One region of the Candidatus Pantoea communis genome, then DNA from elsewhere that is predicted to be linked to it. Evidence: predicted binding sites of a transcription regulator. Region 1 holds the regulator's gene; each other region holds the start of a gene.
The links. The regulator Fur, encoded in region 1, represses iron uptake genes when iron is present. The targets are predictions, from matches to a motif close to ATAATAATGAGAACNACTATCAA.
Positions count from the first base shown of each region.

Region 1 (6,478 bases):
TGCGTCGTGTTGAGCTGAAAATGTCCAGCGAAGCGGTTGACGCCCTGAACACGCTGGCCGAGCAACAAAACATCAGCCGCAGCGAATTGATTGAACAAATGCTGCTGGCGCAACTCAAACTGTCTTAGCGCGCTGACCGCACGCAGGAACACAAAGTTCAGGCTTTACTCGTTCCGCCCTTTTCAACGGTCTGCTATCATTCGCTAACATGTGCAGTCAATTGACTTACTTTCACAATCAGGCTTTAAGAGGTTACTTAACCCATGGCAATCGTAGGCATTTTCTTCGGCAGCGATACCGGCAACACTGAAAACATTGCAAAAATGATCCAGAAACAACTGGGTAAAGATGTCGCCGAAGTGCATGACATTGCTAAGAGCACTAAAGAAGATCTCGCAGCGTTCGACATCCTGCTGCTGGGCATTCCTACCTGGTATTACGGCGAAGCACAGTGTGACTGGGATGACTTCTTCCCTACGCTGGAAGAGATCGACTTTAATGGCAAACTGGTGGCGCTGTTTGGTTGTGGCGACCAGGAAGACTACGCAGAATATTTCTGTGATGCGATGGGCACGATTCGCGACATCATTGAACCAAACGGCGCGGTGATTGTGGGCCACTGGCCGACTGAGGGCTATCATTTTGAAGCCTCAAAAGGTCTGGCCGATGACAAACACTTCCTCGGCCTGGCGATTGACGAAGATCGTCAACCTGAGCTGACCAACGAACGTGTTGATGCCTGGGTGAAACAGATTTTTGATGAGCTGCAGTTAAAAGAGATCATCGAAGCCTGATGCCTCGCCTCCCCAATGTGAGCGCTGGCTCACATTGGGACAAAGGAATTTCCTATAAAAATAATAGCTACGGTTTTTTAACTTTTCCCCGCAAATCTGTAGAATACCCGCAATGGTCATCCGCTTATTCCTCTGATTGTTGACTGAGGCTGAGTGAAATGGAAACCCAAACCACACCGTTCCGCGCTGACGTAGGCGATGTTTATCCTTACGACTTTTGTTGATTTGCGCGATACCCCGGTTTTCATTTCACTGCTTGAGTTCTATAATGAGACGCAAATGAGAATACGTGTGACCTAAACATTCAAGGCCCCTGCGCCGTAAGTGACATGCAAAGTAACAGGACAATATCCGAATGACTGACAACAACTCCGCATTGAAGAAGGCTGGCCTGAAAGTCACTCTGCCAAGATTGAAAATTTTGGAAGTGCTTCAGGGACCGGGCCCCGAGTCCCATCACGTCAGTGCGGAAGATTTGTATAAGCGCCTGATCGATATGGGCGAAGAGATTGGCCTGGCAACGGTATATCGCGTTCTTAACCAGTTTGATGACGCGGGTATCGTCACCCGTCATAACTTCGAAGGCGGCAAATCCGTATTCGAACTGACTCAGCAGCATCACCATGACCACTTGATCTGCCTGGATTGTGGCAAAGTGATCGAATTCAGCGATGAATCAATCGAAACGCGTCAGCGTGAGATTGCCACTCGCCATGGCATTAAACTCAGTAACCACAGCCTGTACTTGTACGGCCACTGTGCACTGGGAGACTGCCGCGAAGACGAGACGCTCCACGATAAGTAATTGAGTGTGCTATGCAATATAAAAAAACCGGTGCTGGTCACCGGTTTTTTTATGCCTGTTATCAAGCGATAAAGGTCTCGTGGAGGTAGCGCCAGCGAGGAATGGTGGTGCTGCAATCCAGCACAGCCAAAGAGATGCGCGTTTGATGGGTGCCGTTCAACATCTGCAGTTCACGATACTGAATCGTCACTTCCTGGCTCTGTTGAGAAATGATGGCATGCTCACTGGTGGCAATGCGCAGCCCTTCCCGCTGACCGTGCAGTTTGCGAAACAGCACTTCGGTCTCATTCAGATCCAGTTGCTTACCCAGCGGCGTCACCATTTTGAAATCCGGGTGAAAGTGTGACAAAAGCAGTTCCATGCTGTCATCACTGCCTTCTACCTGGTTAAAAACACGTTCAATAAGCTGATGTAATACCACCACACTATGCTTAGCTTCCAGGGCGAGACTTGTCATTTTTTTTCCTTTGATAACCCGCAGAGCTCTATTTAGAGCGCATAGCCTACCTGAAATACAATTTTTCACACTCGCAAATGGGTTAATTTTGCTAAAGTCAGAATTGTCGCAAAATAGACAACAAGCTCAGCTTGCCGCCTTCAGCATAATTGATTGCCCGTGGCGAATTACAGGCAATAAAAAAGGGCGATTGCTCGCCCTTTCATGATCATATTGTGCAATCGACGAAAGATATTACTCGCCAATCTTCGCGAAGGTATCGCGCAGTCCAACCGTGCGGTTAAACACCAATTTACCCGGCTGTGAGTAGACACTATCGGCACAGAAATAACCTTCACGTTCAAACTGATAAGCTGCGGTAGTGGCCGCTTCACGCAAACCAGACTCCACGAAGCCCTGTTTGATCTCCAGCGAGTTCGGGTTAATGGTGGTGAGGAAATCCTCAGCCGCCGCGGGGTTTGGCACGCTGAACAGACGGTCGTAAAGACGGAACTCAGCTGGCAGTCCATGAATGGCGGAAACCCAGTGGATCACACCTTTCACTTTGCGACCATCCGCCGGATCCTTGCTCAGGGTGTCAACATCACAAGTGGCATAGATGCAGGTAATGTTACCCTCTTCGTCTTTCGCCACACGCTCAGCACGAATCACATAAGCATTGCGCAGACGCACTTCTTTGCCCAGAACCAAACGTTTGTACTGTTTGTTGGCTTCTTCACGGAAGTCAGCGCGATCGATCCACACTTCACGGCTGAACGACACTTCACGCGTGCCCATCTCCGGCTTGTTTGGATGATTAGGCATGGTCAGCGTTTCTTCGTGGCCGGCGGGCAGGTTTTCGATCACCACTTTCAACGGGTCAAGTACCGCCATCGCGCGTGGTGCGTTCTCATTGAGATCGTCACGAATACAGGATTCCAGCGACGCCATCTCAACGATATTGTCCTGTTTAGTCACGCCGATGCGGCGGCAGAATTCACGAATCGAGGCCGCGCTGTAACCACGACGGCGCAGACCTGAAACGGTCAGCATGCGGGGATCATCCCAGCCTTCCACCACTTTCTCGGTGACCAACTGCGTCAGCTTGCGCTTCGACATCACCGCGTATTCCAGATTCAGCCGCGAGAATTCGTACTGGCGCGGATGCTGCGGAATGGTGATGTTGTCCAGCACCCAATCGTAAAGGCGACGGTTGTCCTGGAACTCCAGCGTACACAATGAGTGGGTAATGCCTTCGATCGCATCCGAAATGCAGTGCGTGAAGTCGTACATCGGGTAGATGCACCACTTGCTGCCGGTCTGATGGTGATCGGCAAACTTAATACGGTACAGCACCGGATCGCGCATCACAATGAAGCTGGATGCCATGTCGATTTTGGCACGCAGACAAGCTTTACCTTCCTCGAAACCGCCATCACGCATTTTCTGGAACAGCGCAAGGTTCTCTTCCACGCTGCGGTCGCGGTACGGGCTGTTTTTACCCGGCGCAGTCAGGGTGCCGCGATATTCACGGATCTCTTCAGCAGACAACTCATCAACGTAAGCCAGACCTTTATTGATCAGCTCAACGGCGTAGTTAAACAGTTGGTCGAAATAGTCTGAGGAGTAACGAATGTTGCCGCTCCACTCAAAGCCCAGCCATTGCACGTCACGCTTGATGGATTCAACGAACTCCAGGTCTTCTTTCACCGGGTTAGTATCGTCAAAACGCAGGTTGCACTGTCCTTGATAATCTTGGGCGATACCAAAGTTCAGGCAGATAGATTTCGCATGGCCAATATGCAGATAACCATTGGGCTCAGGCGGGAAACGGGTATGCACACTGCTGTGCTTACCGCTCGCCAAGTCTTCGTCGATGATCTGACGAATAAAGTTCGTTGGGCGGGCTTCAGCCTCACTCATCTCAAAATCCTCAAAACAATAGCGGGTGATTTGTACCACGAAGTAACGGAGTATGATCCACAAAGCGCAGGAGGGAAACAACCGTTTGTTGGTCGTTTTAAAACAAAAAAGGCAGGAATTGCTTCCTGCCTTCTGGCTAAATCACAAGGACTTAGTTTTTCACTTCATACAACGGTGTCACACCTGCAACCACTGAACCGCTGGCCAGCAGATTCAGTCCGGCGAAATCATCGCTGTTGCTGACCACCACCGGGCTAATCATTGAGCGCGCGTTGGCGTTGAGGAAGTCCAGATCCATCTCCAGAATCGGCTGACCGGCAGTGACGGTTGCTCCCTCTTCTACCAGACGTGTGAAGCCTTTTCCTTCCAGCGCCACGGTGTCCAGGCCCATGTGCACCACGATCTCAACGCCGTTAGCGGCTTCCAGACAGAACGCATGGTTGGTGTTAAAGATTTTCACCACGGTACCGGCAATCGGTGCCACCACGGTTTTGTCGGTTGGCTTGATTGCCAGACCATCGCCCACCGCTTTGCTGGCGAACGCCTCATCCGGCACCGCGTCGAGCGCGACAATCTCACCGGTCACCGGTGCCACCAGCGTAGCAATCACCGCTTTTTCGGTGTTCAGCACGGCTTGAGGTTTTGCCGCAACAGGCGCTGCTGCTGCAGGAGCGGAAGCCGCAGCAACCGGGCCTTTGCTCAATACCGTTTTCATTGCGGAGGCGATGCTTTCAGCCTGCGTGCCGACAATCACCTGCACGCTCTGCTTGTTCAAACGAATCACACCAGACGCACCCAAACGTTTCGCCACGCCTTCATTCACCTGGGCTGAGTCTTTGACGTTCAGACGCAGACGAGTAATGCAGGCATCGATGTTGGTCAGGTTGTCTGAACCGCCGATGGCGGCAATGTAGCGGCGTGCCAGTGATTCGGTCTGGCTTTCACCGTTACCGCTGTGATCAACGTTGACGTCGTAGCCGTCAGTTTCATCGCCCGCAGACAATTCACGACCCGGTGTCATCAGATTGAATTTCTGAATAGTGAAACGGAATACCACATAGTAGATGGCGAAGAACACCAGGCCTTGTGGGATCAGCATCCACCAATTCACCGCCAGCGGGTTACGCGTTGACAGCACCATATCCACTAAGCCGGCACTGAAGCCGAAGCCAGCAATCCAGTGCATGCTCGCGGCGATAAATACGGAGATACCGGTCAATACCGCATGGATCACATACAACACCGGTGCCACGAACATGAAGGAGAATTCCAGCGGTTCAGTGATCCCCGTGAAGAAGGCCGCGAAGGCTGCCGCCAGCATGATACCGCCGACTTTCGCGCGGTTTTCTGGACGTGCGCAGTGGAAGATAGCCAATGCTGCACCCGGCAAGCCAAACATCATGATCGGGAAGAAGCCCGCCTGATAGCGACCGGTGATGCCCGGGATACCCGTGCCATTCGCGATTGATTGTGCACCGCCAAGGAACTTAGGAATATCGTTAATGCCTGCCACGTCAAACCAGAATACGGAGTTCAGTGCGTGATGCAGACCGACCGGAATCAGCAAGCGGTTAAAGAAGGCATACACGCCTGCGCCCACCGAGCCCATTTTCTGAATGTGCTCACCGAAGTTCACCAGGCCGCCGAAGATGATTGGCCAGATGTACATCAGGATAAACGCCACAACGATCATCAGGAATGAGACAAGGATCGGCACCAAACGGCGCCCGCTGAAGAACGACAGCGCTTTGGGCAGCTCAACATGGCTAAAGCGGTTATACACTTCAGCGGAGAGAATACCGACCAGAATACCCACGAACTGGTTGTTGATCTTGCCGAAGGCAGCAGGCACCTGATCGACCGGAATCTTCTGAATCATCGCTACTGCGGCAGGTGAACAGAGTGTCGTCACCACCAGGAAGCCCACGAAGCCGGTTAACGCGGCCGCACCATCTTTATCTTTGGACATACCGTAAGCCACACCGATGGCAAACAGCACTGACATATTTTCGATAATGGCAGAACCGGACTTGATCAGCAGAGCGGCCAGCGCATTGCCTGCACCCCAGCTGTCTGGATCAATCCAATACCCTACCCCCATCAAGATTGCCGCTGCCGGCAGTGTCGCTACCGGCACCATAAGCGCGCGGCCGACCTTTTGCAGATATCCTAAAATACTCACCTTTTTCTCCCCCTATGAGACTGGCGTTTGCCGTAGCGCGGGTTGATTTTATTATCCCTACGCTCGGTACCTTGATGACATCTTTCACCACGAGGCGCAGTGTAAAGATAAATTAATTCGCCTCGCAAATTAAAACCACAGTAACTGTGACTTTAATCACCATAATGGACGTTTATCACTGCGAAATGCTAGCCACCACCACAAACTTATTTTATGATGAAAAATATCAGGTCGCACTTTTCCCTGCTGGTTGCGCTTAAACCGATTACGCTTAATGGCAGCAACCTAAACCAGCATCGGCGACAACAATTTCCTAATCTTAATTGAGGTGAAGACAT
Region 1 covers NZ_VWXC01000005.1:62,065-68,542, reverse strand. The annotation lists gene ybfE (LexA regulated protein) at 1-128, shown strand, start outside; gene fldA (flavodoxin FldA) at 264-794, shown strand; gene fur (ferric iron uptake transcriptional regulator) at 1,150-1,599, shown strand; gene F3J37_RS08830 (hypothetical protein) at 1,661-2,056, opposite strand; gene glnS (glutamine--tRNA ligase) at 2,291-3,958, opposite strand; gene nagE (N-acetylglucosamine-specific PTS transporter subunit IIBC) at 4,110-6,134, opposite strand; gene nagB (glucosamine-6-phosphate deaminase) at 6,477-6,478, shown strand, end outside.

Region 2 (6,478 bases), on a different contig from region 1:
GGATGTTGTTTACGTTTGCTGAACGCTTCGGTTTCTTCCAGCATGCGACGGATCCAGAACAGGAACGGCACAATCATACAACCGACAACGAACGGAATACGCCAGCCCCACTCGGTGACCGCTTCCTTCGCCAGCAGATGATTAAGACCGAGGCCAAGCAGCGCAGCGAAGATCACCGCGACCTGCTGACTACCGGACTGCCAGCTGACATAGAATCCTTTGCGTCCTTTTGGCGCCACTTCAGACAGATAAACCGACACACCGCCCAACTCCACGCCCGCAGAGAAGCCCTGCAGCAAACGACCCAGCAGGATCATAATCGGCGCGGCAGCGCCCAGCGTGGCATAGCCCGGAACCAGGGCGATGGTGAGTGTGCCCAACGCCATCAAGCCCAATGTCAGCAACAGCCCTTTACGGCGTCCGTGATGGTCGATGTAGGCACCGAGAATAATCGCGCCGAGCGGACGCATCAGGAAGCCCGCACCAAAGGTCATCAGCGTGAGCATCAATGAAGCAAAGGGATCATCTCCGGGGAAAAAGGTTTTGGCGATCGCCGTAGCGTAATAGCCAAACACCATGAAATCGTACATCTCAAGAAAGTTACCACTGGTAACGCTAAAGATGGTTTTGGCACCGCCTTGCGATGGCTTTTGTAAAGATTGACTCGCGCTCATATTGTCCTTCCTGGGTTTTTCTTCCGTTGTAGCGGGTTGCGCCAGGAATAGATGTGATCGGCTTCACCATTGCAGTTTACAAAAGTGAGACCAAAAGTAACAAGAAATTAACATTGACGGCGGGAGCAAATAAAAAGGGCCGCTATCGATAGCGGCCCTTGTGAGCGATAAGATGGGGTGATTTATTTCTTCACCGTCTCCATGCCCATCAAACCAATCTTCAGATAACCCGCTTCGCGTAACTGATCCATCACGCTCATCAGGGTTTCATAATCCACAGACTTATCCGCCTGGAAGAAGATGGTGGTGTCTTTCTTGCCTTCGGTCTGCGCCGTCAGCGCATTCACCAGCGTCTCTTTGGTGACCGCATCGTTGCCGATATAGATCTGCTTATCTTCCTTAATAGAAAGGTAAACCGGTTTTTCCGGACGCGGCTGCGGTGCGCTGGTGGAGGCAGGCAGGTTAACGCGCACATCCACCGTGGCTAATGGCGCGGCGACCATAAAGATGATCAGCAGAACCAGCATAACGTCGATAAACGGCGTCACGTTGATTTCATGCATTTCGCCATCGCCTACCGAGTCATCGTTTAAACGCATCGCCATAATACTTATCCTACACGCAGTTTCTGTGCCGCTGCCGGACGGGTCGCTTCTTTCGCGGTGTCCACATTGCCGAGATCCAGATCACGGCTCTGCAGCAGCATCACCTGCGCCGCAACATCACCCAATGAGGCTTTGTAGCTGGCAATCATGCGCGCGAAGACGTTGTAGATAACCACAGCAGGAATAGCAGCAACCAGACCAATCGCGGTCGCCAGCAACGCTTCTGCGATGCCCGGCGCCACAACAGCGAGGTTGGTGGTCTGGGTTTTAGCGATACCGATAAAGCTGTTCATGATGCCCCAAACGGTACCAAACAGACCGATGAAGGGTGCAACAGAACCGATGGTAGCGAGGAAGCCGTTACCGCGACCGGCATGACGGCTGAATGCCGCAACGCGACGATCAAGGCGGAAGCTGGTACGTTCCTTAATGCCATCAAGGTCTTCGGTACCTGCAGAGAGCTCCAGCTCGTTCTGCGCATCGTTCAGCAACACCGCACTGTGGCTGTGACTTTTAAAGCTTTCAGCGGCGCGGTAAGCATCATTAAGCGAACGCGCTTCGCCCAGCGCCTGCTGTTCGCGTTTCAGGCGACGTTTCGCCCCGCTCAGCTCAGCAAACTTGCCGAAGAAAATCGCCCAGGTGACAACCGAGGCCAGTAACAGGCCAATCATCACCACTTTTACCACGATATCGGCATGCTGATACATGCCCCAAACGGAGAGGTCCGTTTGCATCAAATCACTGGCTACCACGCTGCGTCTCCAACTTCTGTTGCACAGTTCACGATTGAAGCGCGGATCATAGCAAAAAAATTGACCGAAGTGATAGTAGTTCTCATTACTATTTACAAACGATTAATGCTTCAATTTCCAACAATCTATGTGGTTTTTATGGATGCGCTGGCTGATGTTTTACAAATGTGACCTAAACTGAAAATTTATTAAAACATCGTTTCAAAATGTGATGTATTTCATCCAATCAACATTTGACCACTTTTTCGCCAGCGCAATTTCACTATTCTGAGCCAGCCCTTCCCGATTGTGGTGTGCCTGACACCGCAAATGATCATCAAGCTGGAGCAATAATAATGACATCTAAAAAACGACTCACGATTGCAATCTCTTCTCTGGTTATGCTGCTGGCGAGTGGTGCTCACGCCAAAGTGTTAAAAGTCGCGGAAGTACAGCCCGCCGGTTATCCCACTGTGGTCGCGCTGCAGCATATGGGCGATAAGTTAAAAGAAGCGACGCAAGGACGATTAGAGTTGAAGGTCTACGCTGGCGGCGTGCTGGGCGATGAGGATCAAACGCTGCAGCAGGTTCAGCTCGGCGCGATTGACATGATTCGCGTCTCGCTGGCTCCTGTCACCACTATCGCCCCTGAAACCAGTGTGCTAACCCTGCCCTATGTGTTCCGCGATGAAGACCACATGCACAAGGTGCTGGATGGCGATGTCGGCAAACAGATTGTCGAGAAATTCGATAACGATCCCCGCACGCGCATGGTGTTCCTCGGCTGGACCGACGCGGGCACACGCAACATGATCACCAAAAAACCCATCACCAAACCCGAAGATTTGCAGGGGATGAAAATTCGCGTGCAGAACAGTGCCATTTCACTGGCCACGCTGAAAGCGATGGGTGCCAATCCTGTGGCAATGGGCGTCAGCGAAGTGTTTAGCGCCATGCAAACTGGCGTGGTCGATGGCACAGAGAACAATCCACCGACGTTTGTCGCCCACAACTATCTGCCCGTGGCGAAGTACTACACCCTGAGCGGCCACTTTATTCAGCCGGAGATGATCCTGTTCTCTAAAGCCTCATGGGGACGGCTCTCCGCTGAAGATCAGGCGCTACTGAAGAAACTCGGCAAGGAAGCGCAGGATGAAGAGCGCCAGCTGTGGGCCACTTACACCGCCCAGTCAGTGGAGAAAATGAAAGCCGGCGGCGTGACATTCCAGGACACCAACCGCGATTACTTTATGAAAGCCACGCAACCGGTGCGCGACCAGTTTGGCGGCAATTATCAGGATCTGATGAAACAGATTGCGGATGTGAAATAACCCTCTCAGCGCCGCGCGACCGCGTGGCGCCTTGCTCAGGTAACGAAGCATGAATGCATATTCCCGTTTAATGGATGGGCTCTATCTGTTGTGCATGGGCATCGCGGCGGTAGCCCTGTTGATCATGGTCACGGTGATACCCATCGGTATTTTCGCGCGCTATGTGCTGAACGGTGCCCTCTCATGGCCGGAGCCGGTCGCTATCGTCTGCATGATCATCTTTACCTTTATTGGTGCGCCCGTCGGATTGCGGGCAGGCACACACATTTGTGTGTCGATGGTGACCGATCGCCTTTCCGAAACCGGGCAAAAATGGGCGCAACGGCTGTGCAACCTGCTGCTGATCGTGGTGTGTCTCATCCTGCTGCAGGCCAGCTACAGCTTGTGCGAGGCCATGTGGATTCAACCGCTGGCGGCCTTGCCTGCTGTGACGTATGGCGAAATGTATCTGCCCATTCCTATCGGCGCGCTGTTTACGCTGCTGTTTGTGATCGAGCGAATACTGAATGGCGATCAAAGTCAGCGTCCGCTAGTGACGCTGGGCGGCACACACTAAATTCGGAGCACTAAAATGGATGCTTTCATTCTGGTTGGTAGTTTGGTGTTGCTGCTGTTGGTCGGCTTCCCGGTGGCGTTTGCCGTGGGGTTTGCCGCTTTTATTGGCGCCTGGTGGATTGATTTGCCACTGGAAGCCGTGGTGATTCAGATCACCAACGGGGTAAACAAATTTTCACTCCTCACCATTCCGTTCTTCATTTTGGCCGGGGCGATCATGGCCGAGGGAGGGATTGCCCGACGTCTGGTGAACTTTGCCTATATCTTCGTCGGTTTTATCCGCGGGGGCTTGTCGTTAGTGAATATCGTGGCATCGACATTTTTTGGCGCGATTTCAGGATCGTCAGTGGCCGATACCGCCTCGATCGGGTCGGTGATGATCCCGCAAATGGAGCAAAAAGGTTATCCGCGAGATTTTGCCGCCGCCGTGACCGCCAGCGGTTCAGTGCAGGCGGTATTAACGCCGCCCAGCCATAACTCCGTGATCTACTCGCTGGCCACCGGTGGCGTCGTTACCATATCCTCATTGTTTGTTGCGGGTATTATCCCCGGGCTGATGCTGGGATTCTGTTTGATGGTGATGTGCCTTGCGTTCGCACGCAAGCGCGGTTATCCCAAAGGTGAAGCCATTCCGTTGCGTCAGGCGGTGAAAATCTTCTTCGATGCGTTCTGGGGACTCTTTACCATCGTCATTATTTTGGGCGGCATTCTTTCCGGCATTTTTACCGCCTCGGAATCCGCTGCGATCGCCTGCCTGTGGGCGTTTTTTGTCACGATGTTTATTTATCGCGATTTCAAATGGAATCAGCTGCATATTCTGGTGTTTCGTACCATCAAAACCGTCACCATTGTGATGGTATTGATTGCCTTTGCGGCGGGCTTTGGCGCAGTGATGACCTTTATGCAACTGCCGACCATGATCACCGATGCCTTCACCAGCATCTCTGATAACAAATACGTGATTCTGATGTGCATCAACGTGTTACTGCTGGTGATCGGCACCTTGATGGACATGGCCCCTATTATTCTGATTTTAACCCCTGTCTTGCTGCCCGTTGCCACCAGTCTGGGCATCGATCCTGTGCATTTTGGCATGATTATGATGACCAACCTGGGTATCGGTCTGATCACCCCGCCGGTCGGTACCGTGTTGTTCGTTGCCAGCGCCGTCAGTAAACAGAAAATTGAGCAAGTGGTGACGGCCATGCTGCCCTTCTACGTCACGCTGTTTTTCATCCTGATGCTGATCACTTACGTGCCCGCGCTATCGCTCTGGCTGCCGCATGTCATGGGTGTGATGTAACGCGAAATCGCAGGGACGCGCTTTTGCCCGGCCAATTCATCGACTGACTCCGATAATCCGCAATCAGGGTCAACCCACTGCGGTGTTTCGTGGTAACGTGAATGTTTTGTGGTAAGTGTCAGGAAAGGCAGTGATGGCAACGAATAAAATTGATACCACGCTGGTTAGCGCGGGACGAAGCAAACGTTACACTCAGGGCTCAGTTAACAGCGTCATTCAGCGCGCATCTTCACTGGTTTTTGACACGGTTGCTGACAAAAAACGGGCGACGGCAGGTCGTGCATCGGGCGAGCTTTTTTATGGTCGCCGTGGCACCCTCACCCACTTCTCGCTGCAAGACGCCATGACCGAACTGGAAGGCGGCGCGGGTTGCGCGCTGTATCCGTGCGGTGCAGCGGCAGTATCCAATGCGATTATCTCTTTTGTCGAAGCGGGCGATCACATTCTGGTGAGCGGCGCGGTGTATGAACCGACGCAAGATTTCTGCACCAAAATTCTCAGTAAGCTGAATGTCACCACCACGTTCTTTGATCACTGCATCGGCAGCGAAATCAGTGAACTGATTCAGCCGAACACGCGCGTGGTATTCCTCGAATCTCCCGCCTCCATCACCATGGAAGTGCAGGACATTCCCGCCATCGTCGCCGCCGTGCGTGCGAAAGCGCCCGACGCGATCATCATGATTGATAATACCTGGGCGGCGGGCGTGTTGTTTAACGCGCTGGAGCATGGCATCGATATTTCGATTCAGGCGGGCACCAAATACATTATTGGTCACAGCGATGCGATGATTGGCACCGCCGTCGCCAATGAACGTTGCTGGCCGCAGCTGCGTGAAAACTCGTACCTGATGGGCCAGATGGTGGATGCCGATACAGCGTATATGGCCAGTCGCGGCTTGCGCACGCTCGGTACGCGTTTGCGCCAGCATGAAGAGAGCGGTTTGCAGGTTGCCGAATGGCTGGCGGCACAACCGGAAGTGGCGCGCGTTAACCATCCGGCGCTGGCGCAGAGTAAAGGTCATGAATTCTGGCAGCGCGATTTCAACGGCAGCAGCGGACTGTTTTCCTTCATTCTGCATGAAAAACTGAGTCGTGAGCAGCTGGCGAATTACCTCGATCACTTCCACCATTTCAGCATGGCTTATTCCTGGGGTGGCTATGAATCCCTGATTCTGGCCAACCAACCGGAAGAGCTGGCGGAGATTCGTCCGGCAGGCGGCGTCGATTTCGACGGTACGCTGGTGCGTTTGCATATTGGTCTTGAACACGTTGATGAC
Region 2 covers NZ_VWXC01000007.1:107,963-114,440, reverse strand. The annotation lists gene F3J37_RS11455 (MFS transporter) at 1-674, opposite strand, end outside; gene exbD (TonB system transport protein ExbD) at 857-1,279, opposite strand; gene exbB (tol-pal system-associated acyl-CoA thioesterase) at 1,285-2,013, opposite strand; gene F3J37_RS11440 (TRAP transporter substrate-binding protein) at 2,367-3,341, shown strand; gene F3J37_RS11435 (TRAP transporter small permease) at 3,391-3,897, shown strand; gene F3J37_RS11430 (TRAP transporter large permease) at 3,913-5,199, shown strand; gene metC (cystathionine beta-lyase) at 5,333-6,478, shown strand, end outside.
Region 2: exbB (tol-pal system-associated acyl-CoA thioesterase) is a predicted target of Fur. The motif match lies at 2,101-2,123, and genes of this name have one in related genera.

Region 3 (6,478 bases), on a different contig from region 1:
CGCCAGCTGCTCGGCTGGCTGGTGGCTCAGCCTGGCGTGGTACTGGATATCGAGCAAATTAAACAACAGTTGAGCACCCGCCTGCCTGCCCATATGCAGCCGGTGAGCTATCTGCTGCTCGACGATTTGCCCCTCAGCGCCAACGGCAAGCTGGATCGTAAAGCACTGCCGATGCCACAACGCAGCGCGCAACCAGGCCGCCTGCCGGAAACGCCTCACGAGCAGATGCTGGCAGAACTGTTCCAGCAGCTACTGGGATGTGAGCAGGTGTATGCCGACGATGATTTCTTTGCGTTGGGCGGTCATTCCCTGCTGGCGATGCGACTGGCAGCAGAAATGCGCCGCCGTGTAGCGCAGCCGGTGAGTGTCGGACAGATCATCGCCGCACGCAGCGTGGAGAAACTGGCAGCGCTGTTATCAGGCGATGCCAGCGACAGCAGCGGCAACGGGGAACTGCTGCCACTGCGTGCCGGTCAGGGGCCGACGCTGTTCTGCATCCATCCGGCATCAGGGTTCGCCTGGCAGTACAGCGCGCTGCTGCACTATCTCGACGGCGATTTCCCGATTGTGGGGCTGCAATCACCGCGCCCGGCGGGTGTTATCGCAGCCTGTACAAGTGTAGAAGCCATGTGCGATCGCCATCTGGCTGTGATTCGCGAGCAGCAGCCGCATGGGCCTTATTTCCTGCTGGGCTACTCGTTGGGCGGCACGCTGGCACAAGGCATTGCGGCGCGTCTGCAGGCGAGTGGCGAAAGCGTGGCCTTCCTTGGTCTGCTGGATACCTACCCAGCCGAAGGACAGGACTGGCGCACGCCCGATGCTGAAGAGGCGGAGCAGGAAGTGGCACGCGAACAGGCCGAATTTATGGCTGCTACTGAAGATGAGCGCGATCCCCTGTTACGTGCCGAGAAAGCCGCGATGTTTAGCACCATCGTCGCCAACTACAAGGACGCGGTTGCCCGGCTGGCGGAAGCGCGTACGCCGCGTTATGCCGGTAAAGCCACGCTGTTTATGGCAGAGAAAACCCTGCCTGCCGACATGGATGTGCCTGCGACCTGGAAACCGTTTGTTTCAGACCTGGAAATCTGGCCGCTGGATTGCGAGCACGCTGACATTTTGTCTGCGGCCTCGCTGAAAGTGCTGGGTCCGCTGATCAACCGGTTGCTGACGGCAACTCGCTTATAACCCGGCCCTCGGCCAATGAATGTGGGCGCGCTAATGTGCGCCCCAGCTCATTTTTAACAATGGATATTTATGGCTAAGCCTTCAATTCTTCTAGATTTCAGCCTGTTGAAAAACAACGCCGCGTTTCGCGCTATCTTCTGCGCTCGCATGCTATCCGTGTTTGCGCTGGGCATGCTGGCAGTGGGCGTGCCGATCCAGATTCAGGCCATGACCGGCTCGACCTTGCAGGTCGGCGTCGCCGTGATGCTGGATGGTATCGGCATGTTTATTGGCCTGCTGCTCGGGGGCGTGCTGGCGGATCGTTATGATCGCCGCAAGCTGATCCTCTTTGCGCGTGGCACCTGTGGTATCGGTTTTGTGTTGCTGAGCCTGAACGCGTTTAGTCCTGTCCCTTCATTGTGGGCCCTCTATTTCCTCGCCTTCTGGGACGGATTTTTTGGTGCGCTGGGCATGACAGCGCTGATGGCGGTGATTCCGCTGATTGTAGGACGCGAGCATCTGGCGGAGGCCGGTGCGTTAAGCATGTTAACCGTGCGGCTGGGTGCGATCCTGTCTCCGGCGCTGGGTGGCATGATTATCGTGGCGGCAGGAGTCGGCTGGGCGTTTGCCGTGGCCGCCCTCGGCACGCTGGCGACGCTGATCCCGCTGGTACGGCTGCCCGTGATGAAACCTGAACAGCAAGAACCAGAACACCCTTTGCGCGCGCTCGCCAGTGGCATTCAGTTTGTCTGCCGGCATAATGTGGTGGGTGCGGCCGTACTGGTCGGCTTGCTGCTCAGTATGGTGGGCGCGGTACGCATCCTGTTCCCGGCACTGGCGCAAACGTGGCAGGTTGATGCTTCGGCGCTCGGGCTGATGTATTCCGCGGTGCCGCTGGGTGCGATGATCGGCGCATTCACCAGCGGCTGGGTGCGACAGTTGTCACGACCAGGCCTGGTGTTGCTGGTGAGTGCACTGGCTGCCTTCGGTTGCATCGCTTCTTTGGGGCTGTATAGCCAACTGATTCCGGCGTTGCTGGCATTGGTGGCTTATGGCTACAGCAATGCTATCGCTTCACTGCTGCAATTTATTTTGATTCAGCACCACACGCCAGATGCCCTGTTGGGTCGGGTCAACAGCCTGGGCACCGCGCAGGATGTGAGCGGGGATTCGTTGGGTGCTTTAGGACTCGGCGCATTGGCGCGTGCATTGAGCGCGCTCAACAGCGTGCTGTGGTTCGGCGGCGTGGCGGCGGGTTTACTGCTGCTGATCGCGCTGGCCGCACGCGGTTTGCGCTCGGCACAGCTACATCATGAACCACCGGCCACTGAGCAAGCCGCTGCTTAGTGCACAAACTGCCGTTTTAAACTGCTGAGTATATTGCTGCCGATTAGTGTACGAACTGCCGTTCAATGCTGCTGAGCATATTGCTGGCACTGTAGTAATCGAGGCGGAAAGTATCGTTACCCATGGCAAAAATGTCGTGATGCTGCACAGCGGGTAAATGCGCGAGGAACGGATTCTTCGCCACCTGCGGTATCGTTTTTTCATCGGCGGCGAACAGCAGCAGCGTATTGCCGGTGACGCCATCCGCCATCGTTTCGCCATTGAGTTGGATGATGTCGTTGCGTTTGCCCATGCTGGTACTGCCCTGCAAGTTGGCAGGCGGCATCGCCAGCGTGAAGCCCAGTGCCTTGAGTAATTCTCCCTGCGCCGAAGCCGGCGTCCACACATTCATGCCGCGCCCATCTTCGTAATAGACAATCGCCGAGGTGGGCTGTGGCGGCAGGGTAATTTTGCTGCGCAGTGTCTCGACGCGTTGGTCAAACTTAGCAATCACCTGTTTCGCCTCCGCTTCGTGACCGGTGATATTGCCAAGCTGCAACGCCAGCGCCTGCCAGCTCTTATCGCCGTAATCAACCACCAGCACGGGCGCGATGGTTTTCAGCTGATCGTAGAGTTTCAGCGCAGAGTCCCCACCGGTCGCCGCGATAACGATCAGGTCTGGTGCCTCCGCGGCTATCGCTTCCGCGTTGGGCTGGGAAACATAGAGCGGCTTGACGTGACGTGCTTTGGCGACCTCCCCCCACTGGGTAAAGAAGCCCTGGGCATCGGACACACTGCTGTTGCGGCTGGTGGCGCCAGACCCAATCAGCGGCGCGTTAATCGCCAGTAAGGTGCCGCTCAACGTCACGCTGGTGGAGACAATGCGCTGCGGTGGCTGCTGTAAGGTGAACGGGCCTTGCGGAGTGGGTATGGTGCGAGGCCAGCTGGCTGAATCTTCAGCGGCGGTAGCCTGGTTAAACACGGAAATGAGGCAGAAGAGTAAAGCCAGAACGGGCAGACGCATCAGGTTATCCATCACTTGATAATTGAGAATGGATATCATTATCAAAATAAGGATGGGGTGCAAGAGGATTTGGTGGCCAGGGCCGAGGAAGGTTGCCGAGGAGTGGTTGAGGGTTGGTGATTGGTGAAATTTGATGCTGGAGCGCGGATGAAGATTGAGTGGTCATGCCGAATGGGCTAGTGGTTGCGTTCTGCGTTCTGCGTTCTGCGTTCTGCGTTCTGCGTTCTGCGTTCTGCGTTCTGCGTTCTGCGTTCTGCGTTCTGCGTTCTGCGTTCTGCGTTCTGCGTTCTGCGTTCTGCGTTCTGCAGGTTAGAGCATAAAGGATGGAAGGTGAAAGTGTGTTGCGGGCCAGCGAATTAGCCAGCCCGCACACCGTTTACTGCTCCAAAGAATAACGTGTCATCGGTGCCACATCCTTGATCAGGCCGTTGGCTTTCATATATTCACCAAACGCCTGATACCGTGCTTTATCAAAGGTCGCGCTGTGCCCATCAAACAGCGGCAATGTCGCTTCCCATGCCTGATGATTGAGTTTGGTGTTCAGCTCAGGATACTGCTTAATAAACGCTTTCCAGGCTTCTTCCGGATGCGCACGCAGCCACACTACACCCGCATCCAGACCACGTAAAAATGCTGGAATACGCTTGTCCTGGGCGGCGCTCTTGTTGTTCGCCAGAATGATCAGCTCATCATAAGCGGGCACACCATAATCTTCGGGTTTAAACACCACCGGTTTCGCGCCCTTATCCTGCAAATCGATCAGCTCGTAATTGCGGAAAATGGTCATCGCGCCATCGATTTTGTGCGTCAGCAGCGCCGAAGTGGAATCCATATTCAGGCTGATTAATTTCACCGAATTGACATCCACTCCCTGCGATTTCAGCATATTGCGGATCGCCACATCTTCCGATCCTGGCACCGCGTAACCCAGCGTTTTACCCGCTAAATCTTTAAGTGAATGGATATCGCTGGACACGGTGGTCAGCGTATTTAGCGGTTGTCCAATCAGCGTACCCACGCGGATCACCGGAACATCCTTCTCTACCAGCGTGTAAAGCTGTGGCTGATAGCTGATCGCCAGATCGGCCTTGCCTGCCGCCAGCAGCAGCGGCACCGACGCCGAATCAGCCGGGGCGATCATCTCGACATCCAGCCCTTCCTTCTTGAAAGCGCCGCTGTACTGCGCGGCAAAAATGGCTGCATGGTTAGGGTTCACAAACCAGTCGAGCAGCAGGCGAACTTTTTGTTCAGCATGTGCGCTGGTGGTTGCCAGCAGCAGCAAAGCGGTAATCGCGGTACGTAGGGTGTTCAAGGGACGTCCTTATGTTGAGTGCCAGAGGAATTTTTTACGCAGCATCGCGACGCCGCCGGAGAGCAGCAGCGCCAGCATCAATAACAGCAACAAAGCAGCAAAGCTGGTGGCCGTTTCCAGCCGGGCGTTGGATTGCATCATCAGATAGCCCAGCCCTTCGCTGGCACCGACCCATTCGCCAATCACCACCCCAATCGGGGCCAGCACCACCGCCATCTGCAAACCGGAAAAGAACTGCGGGAGCGCTGCGGGCCAGCGCACGTGCCAGAAAATCCGCGCACGTGAAGGATTCAGCGTGCCCGCCAGTTCCAGCCAGCCGGAGGGCGTACGGCACAGGCCATCAAATAGCGACAGACACAGCGGGAAGAAAACGATTAACGCCGCGACTACCACCTTGGAGGCGATGCCAAATCCCAGCCACAACACCAGCAGTGGCGCCAGCGCAAACACCGGAATCGCCTGGCTGGCGGTCACGAGCGGAAACAGCACGCGACGCAGCGTTTGGCTGCCTGCCATCAGGACCGCCAGCGTCACGCCCGTCCCAACGCCCAGCAGCAACGCCAGCACAATCTCTGCCAGGGTAAACAACGCGTGATGCGCCAGCAGCTGGCGATGCAGCCATAATGCCTCCAACACCGCCAGTGGCGAAGGCAGCAAAAAGTCCGGCACGCCATGGTGCCGCGCCAGCAGCCAGCCACACAGCAGCACCGCGATCAGATAGATCGCGCTAAACAGTTTTTTCATCTTGATTCAGTCGGGAAAAGAGTTCGCCCTGCGCCTGTAGCAGGCGAGGATCATCAAGGGATCGGGGAGCATCACCCGCAGGCACCGGCCAGCTTTCAACCGCTAACGGCTGGCCATGCAACAGCACGATGTCATCGGCCATACGGCAGGCTTCGAGCGGATCGTGCGTAACCAGCAGCACCGTTTTGCCCTTGAGCAGCGTGGCAGTCAGGGTTTGCAGACTGAGTTTGGTCATCACATCCAGCGTGGCGAAGGGCTCGTCCATCAGCACCACTTCGCGTTGGGCATACAGTGTACGCGCCAGTGCGACACGCTGCCGCATCCCGCCTGAAAGCTTATCCGGTGAGGCTTGCGCCACTTCACTCAGCTTCACCTGCTCAAGCAGCGCCAACGCACGCACCCGGTCCGGTTTTTCACCGTTGAGCCGAGCGGAAAGCATCAAGTTTTCCAGCACCGTCAGCCAGGGATACAACAGATCCTGTTGCCCCATCCATGCCACTTTGCCCGGCAACCCGCTGATATCGCCCTGCTGCGGCTGCAGCAAACCCGCCACCAGCCGCAATAAGGTGCTTTTCCCAATGCCGCTTCGCCCTAATAGCACCGTGGTTTTACCGCCGCGCAGTTGCAGATTGAGTTGCTGGCACAGTACCTGTTCGCCCCAGCTAAAGGTGATGTCGTTAAAACAGATCGGATTCATGGTCGCTTTGCCGCCAACATTGCCAGACGGGTAAACCCTCGCGCTTCCAACACCGAGGCCGCCTGCGCCGCGCGAATGCCGCTGGCACACACCAGCACAATGCGCCGGTCCTGTGGCGGCTGCCAATCGGCTATCGCCTGCGGCAGAACGCGTTCGACGATGTTCGCTACGCTGACAGGCGCTTCTTCCACCGCGCGCAACTCGACAATGC
Region 3 covers NZ_VWXC01000003.1:189,142-195,619, reverse strand. The annotation lists gene F3J37_RS06875 (non-ribosomal peptide synthetase) at 1-1,185, shown strand, start outside; gene entS (enterobactin transporter EntS) at 1,255-2,511, shown strand; gene fepB (Fe2+-enterobactin ABC transporter substrate-binding protein) at 2,555-3,514, opposite strand; gene F3J37_RS06860 (ABC transporter substrate-binding protein) at 3,891-4,826, opposite strand; gene F3J37_RS06855 (ABC transporter permease) at 4,836-5,570, opposite strand; gene F3J37_RS06850 (ABC transporter ATP-binding protein) at 5,554-6,267, opposite strand; gene F3J37_RS06845 (HesA/MoeB/ThiF family protein) at 6,264-6,478, opposite strand, start outside.
Region 3: fepB (Fe2+-enterobactin ABC transporter substrate-binding protein) is a predicted target of Fur. The motif match lies at 3,537-3,559, and genes of this name have one in related genera.